DNA from 2 places in the Paenibacillus sp. RS8 genome. Region 1 is predicted to be linked to the other one. Evidence: predicted binding sites of a transcription regulator. Region 1 holds the regulator's gene; the other holds the start of a gene.
What was found. Region 1 encodes LexA, which represses DNA repair genes until DNA is damaged. Its sites were predicted from a motif close to CGAACATATGTTCG; they were not measured.
Positions count from the first base shown of each region.

Region 2: a site for LexA is predicted at 1,618-1,631, ahead of ACDZ28_RS31610 (YolD-like family protein). Genes of this name have one in related genera too.

Region 1 is NZ_CP168131.1:5,397,125-5,400,544, forward strand. It holds gene ACDZ28_RS25485 (HAD family hydrolase) at 1-6, opposite strand, end outside; gene ACDZ28_RS25490 (hypothetical protein) at 40-567, opposite strand; gene ACDZ28_RS25495 (DUF896 domain-containing protein) at 617-826, opposite strand; gene ACDZ28_RS25500 (LysM peptidoglycan-binding domain-containing protein) at 936-1,349, opposite strand; gene lexA (transcriptional repressor LexA) at 1,645-2,271, shown strand; gene ACDZ28_RS25510 (L,D-transpeptidase) at 2,521-2,859, shown strand; gene ACDZ28_RS25515 (hypothetical protein) at 3,007-3,387, shown strand.
Region 2 is NZ_CP168131.1:6,751,766-6,755,185, forward strand. It holds gene ACDZ28_RS31595 (hypothetical protein) at 1-131, opposite strand, end outside; gene ACDZ28_RS31600 (M15 family metallopeptidase) at 207-917, opposite strand; gene ACDZ28_RS31605 (hypothetical protein) at 1,083-1,241, shown strand; gene ACDZ28_RS31610 (YolD-like family protein) at 1,244-1,579, opposite strand; gene ACDZ28_RS31615 (hypothetical protein) at 1,959-2,519, opposite strand; gene ACDZ28_RS31620 (PH domain-containing protein) at 2,638-3,126, shown strand; gene ACDZ28_RS31625 (glycosyl hydrolase) at 3,206-3,420, opposite strand, start outside.

The sequences.
Region 1 (3,420 bases):
TGGCATTACAGGTCTCCCTCTCCCATGGCTGGTTAATTTCTATTCGTGAACTACTTCAATTTGGTGAGCTTTTGCGAATGCTTCCAGTCGAGTCCCCATCGCAGTTGTATCATAACGATTCATAAGTCTGGTAAAAATCCATTTCGTGCGTTTGCCTTTATGCTTAATAACAACAGCTCCACGCGAAAGGATAATTTTCTCAATATCAGAAGCTGGTAAATAGCGTTCGCGATTGAATTTTATAGTGGATAGTCTAGCATTCTCCACCTTCAAATACGGACGTCGGAAAAACAGAAGTGCTGCTAGTAAGTAGTACAAAACGACTCCTAGCCAATTCATCAGCATACCATTGCCTTTGGCCTGATCTACCGAACCAATCATCCAAAACATAGTACCAAGCACTAATAACACTACTGGAAATGCAATGTTACGGCCTTTAAAGGTTTCACTGTTCTTGCCAGGAGATTTGGATTTTGATGCGTAAATCGTTTCCTTCCCCTGTTTCTTTCTTTGCTTGTTAATTTGCTGTGTGTTACGTTGAACCATTCTTTCCCAAGAACGGGCCATATGCGTTCCCCCTAGTCATCCAGTAGTATCTATGAAAAGGAACAGGGTGTTAATGCTTAAGCCCCTTGTTACCTTGTTCATGCTCATCATTATCGACCAATTCAATCGTATTCAATTGTGCTCGGAAGTTATTGCGAATATTCCCCAAATAGATTTCACGAAGCTTGGCGCGTTCCGCCGTTTCCTCTTGATTAAGGCCTACGCTCTTCTGTTTGCGTGCCAATTCGTTAATACGCGCGACCAACTCATCAATGTTCAAAACTTTCCCTCCCCATATAAATTAATTCTAACTCTGCCATGAGAAAAAGAGCTTGTCAAGGTTTACTCCCTGCAAGCTCTTTATGTCCTTCTATTATGTTCTTAGAATATTAATAAATAGGTAAACTGAGAATATCTCCAGCATTAATCTGACTGCCTTTAATGCCATTAGATTTTTTAATTCCTTCTATATATACAGCCGTCTTCATATCCGATGGTTTATTCTCAAGAGCAATACTCCAAAGTGTATCTCCGCGTTCAACCACTACGCGCTTCTCATCCTTCATTAAAGTAGTAGATCCTGCAAATACATTACCTACTACTGTGAGTCCTGATAGTACGAGCACAATGATCAATGTAAGTTTAATAACAAAATCTCTCCGGAACAAACGCATCAATCCTTCAAGCAAAAGCGCTGTAATCTCTTTAATCTGAGCTGAATAACGGGTAACAGGATTATGTCCTAAAGATTCAACCACGGGGGCTTTATCGTAGATGCTACGGTATGTACTGTATTTTAACATGAATATCATCCTCCAAACACTTGTTCTTACTTTTGAAATTATAATAACACGAACATGTGTTTTGTTCAATACTATTTCAGAACAATTGTTCTCTTTTTTTTGAAAAGAGTAAATCACCCTATCATCTATAAAAAGAATCCAGCTGATCATTGTTTTAAAGTTCGCTTTATCAATACGAGACTACCATTTATTAACTCTTTCGAATTAATATTTATAATAGTTAGAACTTATGTTTGTGCGAACGGTAGTTCTATGTTATAATTTTCCCAAACATTACTATATGGGGTTGATTCCAATGTCAAAGATTTCAAGTCGCCAGCTGGCGATCCTGGAATTTATACGTAGCGAAGTCCGCAGCAAGGGTTATCCTCCTTCCGTTCGGGAGATTGGAGAAGCTGTTGGTCTTGCTTCCAGCTCCACAGTTCACGGTCATTTGGATCGGCTAGAGAAGAAGGGACTTATCCGTCGAGATCCAACGAAGCCTCGTGCAATAGAATTGCTTGGCCAAGAGGATTCCGAGAATGTCCATCATTTCGCACAAACCGTCGCACGCATTCCTGTCGTAGGTAAGGTTACCGCCGGGGTTCCTATCACTGCTACTGAGAATATTGAAGACTACTTCCCGCTTCCAACTCACTATGTTGGAGATAACAAAGTATTTATGTTATCGGTTCAAGGTGACAGTATGGTCGAAGCTGGGATAATGAATGGTGACTATGTTATTGTCCGTCAACAACAGACAGCTGATAACGGAGATATCGTTGTAGCTATGACCGAAGAAGATGAAGCTACCGTTAAGACCTTTTATAAAGAACGTGATCATATACGTCTTCAGCCGGAGAATCCGGCGTACGAGCCTCTTCGCCTTAATCGCGTGACCATTCTCGGCAGAGTTATCGGATTATTTCGAGATATCCACTAAGTATGCACTCCTACCAAGCCAAAACGGATACCGTCCATTAAAGGACGGTATCCGTTTCTACGAGAAGCATAAAGATACTGTTTACTGTAATATCAAAGGCTGTTCCACAAATGTGGAACAGCTTTTTTTTGTTTTCTAACTCAAATCATCCATACTAGAACACGCGTTCGCATACGCTAAAATGGCCATTTTCTATTAATAACCGTTTAGGCTTTCTGCTCATATCCTATTAGAAAGGAGTGTTGCGCAATGCCAAATTACCGAATTATTGTAGATCTGACCCAGCGTATGCTGTATCTTCTTGATAACAACATTGTGATCAGAGGTTTCCCCGTCGGAATCGGTAAAATGTTAACCCAATCACCCTTGGGTGACTTCACTATTATTAACAAAGAACCCGATCCAGGTGGTCCATTTGGGGTCTTTTGGATGGGTCTATCTAAGCCTCACTATGGAATACATGGAAATAATGATCCCTCCTCGATAGGTCACGAAGTTTCCCACGGTTGTATTCGGATGTACAATGCGGATGTGCTAGCACTAGCTGCGATTGTTCCGATTGGAACACAAGTAACGATCAGGAATTAAATCTATCCATAAATAAACACACTTCACTCATGGTTCAATGAATGGGGTGTGTTTGTATTTAAGTATTTTTGATGGCGTAATAGGAATTATGTGGTTATATGTCGAATAATGTTAACAGGATTTCAAATAGAAAGGAAGTGTCTGGTTTTGAACAACTCCAAAATTAGAACCCTCGTCGATTTTAAAGTCGATGCACTTGTTAAACTCTCAGGATTATTGTTAAATAACGATCAAGCTAGTGGAAAAAAAGTAAATCTACTCACCTCATTTGGCAGTATTCAAGGGACGATCTCCCCTTCCGCCTCCAATAAAGAGGATGTTTTTGACTTAAAATCTCTAATGGATGATGTCATTGTAGATGAATACATATCTTATTTAGGTGCGGAACATCCCGATAAAAATTTCAGCTATAACTTTGTAGTCCTCAATGATGTTTCTGTAAGACCCTATGCTAACTTTGAATCATCGATCGAATACAAACAGCTAATTGTGTATACCGATCAAATTACGGCATTCAATTTCTTATAATTTTGACATATTTACATTAATAACTCTAATCTA
Region 2 (3,420 bases), 1.4 Mb from region 1:
CCATCCATGCCCGTATTCGCGTTTGGGATACCACCTAAAGCTGCCGACCCGATTGGATTAGCGTAACTAGCTCCCATTACACTCAGTGACAGTACAGTGCAGCATGCAAGGCTTGTTATCAGCTTGTTCACAACGTATGCCTCCCTTTATAGTTAGTGATCACTGATAATTTCCCCTTGGATGGCACTGTCTATACATAAATGGATCTACTCTTTTACTACATTCACCGTCTTACTCGCAGCATCATACGTAACCTTTGCTCCAAGCGCCTCAGCCAGAGCACGCACGGGTACATATGTTACGCCGGTATCAAGAACACCATCCGTAAGTTTAGTACCGTTTAAGGTTATCGTTACTTTAACGTCTTTGTTCACCTGGTCATCCTCCCCGATTATCCTTTTTAAAGCTTCATTGACCTGATCCGTTGTAGGACGTTTACCTGCGCGAAGTTGACTTGTGGTTAAACCGAAGGTCATCTGCAAGTGGGAATAATCTTTAAAAGACGTCCAGTCTCCTCCCCATTCAAGCCCCAGCTGTTTGCCCACCTGTACCACCTCTTGCCAGTCCGCTATTTTATCTTTATCCCCATCACGATTCATATCCCAGGATAGACTATTTCCGTCCGGCAGCAAAAGCGCAAAATCAAACGCAAGGCCATAATTGTGATAGCTGGTTCCACCCTTGGCGTTAGTAACTATTGGCCCCGGCTTACTTCTCCCCTGTGCGTACAAGGCATTTTGTTCTGCGATCGAGCGTAATCCCTGGGTAATCACAATCGGCACTCCTTTGGCATAGCTTTGCTGAATCAAAGCCTTCGCTCCTGCTGCCAAAACAGGATGAAGCCCAACAAGACGCGCCGTCGATTTATCCCTTACTTGTTCCAAAGTCAGCATAGAATCACCCCTTGCTATAATCAATGATCCCGACTCCCCATTCGCTTGTACTAATAACCCTTTCTTATATTTTAAAAAAAGACCCCGGTATCCCCGAGATCTAACCTGAAAGGTAGCTATTCACGGCTTCTCCACCTTGGATCATTTCCACAAAAAAGGGCAAAATATTAGCGAAAGGTGGGAACACATATGGACATTCATAGCGATAGCTATAGAGTTGCTGCACTCAGCGAACAGGATGAAGCACTCGAAATTATTCGGAATGCCGAAGCTTCTATTGCACATCTAACCGGCAACCCAACCGTAACTCTAATTGCTTATGAAAAAAATGAAGGCAGCAATTCTTAGCATTAGACGATGTAAACCTCAACAAGGTCATCCACATTGATCCACTTCCATTCCTCCGCCCACTGCAGCTTAAACTCACGCGAGTGGGTGTGAATGGAGGTCACAAAACCACTTATTGTCGTATTCTCAAAGGGGTCAAACAACACAACAGTCACACGCACATGACTTCGTAACGATAAGGCTAGTGTACATTCGATTTCCTCCAGCTTCTGCTCATCCAGAATAGGCTTAATGCGTCGTAGCGTCTCCCGTTCATCCCTAATAATTCTTACCTTGTGCTCCGGCAGCATCATCCGACTGCTTTCCCACAGTCCGTTTTTCTCCAGCTTTTTGCCCATGGTAACCCCTCCCTAATATCTATACTATCCTATATATACGAACGTATGTTTGTATTATATCCATACCTTCGCTGAATAATCAATAATCAGGAAAAAGATACCACTTTTCTATCTTCCTCTTTATCTAAAAGTTGTATAATAATACATATCTGATCGAGAGGAGCTTTCCACTTGAAAAAAAATACTGCACTTCTCATCCTAATCCCTGCGTTATTCCTGTGCACATACCCCCTCGTATATCAAAGTAATACACTCTCAGACCTTACAAAAGGAATTGTAGCTGGCTTATTTATAGGATTGGCCGTGTTACCTCTACTTAAGCTCAAAATCGCAGCAAAAAGACGCTGACAGTTAAACTGTACAGCGTCTACATTCCGATCTATTCTTTAACGTTCTCTGACTCAGTGGTGGACTGACCATCGGCATCGATAAGCCCTGTTGCTTCTCTTGCTTCATTAAGCTTGGATATGCCGTACAGCATCGCTACATCAGCGTTCTGATTCAATTCCTGGAACTGCTCAGCAGTGACCTCTGTGGAATCAGCACCTTGAGAAGCTTGTTCTTTTAGAGCATAAGCACTTTGAAAAGCAATTTTGGACTCCTCAAGCAGCTTACGAATATCTTCAGGCAAGCTAGAGGAGATCTTCACCTTTTCAGCCTGATTAGATAGGTCTGTTGCAGTTTTCTGGAATTCGTTAATCTTCTTCTCTAGCTGCCTGTCCGAAAGCTCTCCTGCTGAATAACCAGCGATGGCTTCGTTGAACTCCGCTAAAGATGATTTTCCTAATTCCTCAAGTTTAGACATTTCATTGTAGAAGTTTTGCACGGTCTCCTGCACTTCTTCCTCTGAGGCAGGCGCCGATGAAGTTGAATTATTATTGCTGCAGGCGCTAAGGATGACAGTCAACATTAGCGTTCCTATTAGTAACACTTTTTTCATTTATTTATCCCTCCACTTAACAGAATAATGTCGCTTTGTGTAAAGTGCAAATGAAATTTATGTAAAATGACTATTATGTTATAATTATTTCAATTGTAATTAGGGAAGGAGAGTTTTTATGCCTTATTGCACAACCTGCGGTTCAGAATATAAGCAGGGCGTGAAATTTTGTGGAGAATGTGGATCTAGCATTGACGGCACCGCTCCAGTGACCGCCCGGCGTCCATCAGCAAATCTAAACGCTACTCAAGAAGTCGTACTCTGGAAAGGTAAACCGGCTAGCATCTCGGATCGCCTCAAAGGAATCGTACGCCTAAACACGACTACGTACACCATTACAAGCCAGCGCATTATGGTAAAGACCGGACTTATCGGTAAAAATGTCGAAGAAATTGAATTACTGCGCGTACGCGATTTATCCGTAGCACAATCTATCATGGACCGGATGCTCGGCATTGGTTCATTAACTGTATTTTCTGATGATGCCTCAGCGCCTCAGCTTCTTTTCCGAAAAATCCATGATGCCCAAACCGTCAAAGATGTTCTGCGCAAAGCCGTTCGAGACGAGAAGATCGCCAACAACATTAGCTACCGCGAACAAATCTAAGTTGGTTTTTAAGTTAAAAAAAGCCCCGAAATCCGGGGCTTTTTTTTGCTTACGTTTCGACGCTCAAAGCAGATATTTTTTATGGAAGATAGAACGTACTTGCTGGAATAATCCCCTTTGGCTGGCTAGGGCTTTCCCATTGCAATACAATCCGCGCGTCCCCCTCATTCTCATAGTATTCCACTTTTACTTCGTGCAGCTTGCCTGCAATCAGATTCACACTACCTTTTCGCTCCTGTCCACTCTGCTTCACCCAACTGTCAATGATTAACCCTCCATCAATCCACACCCGTA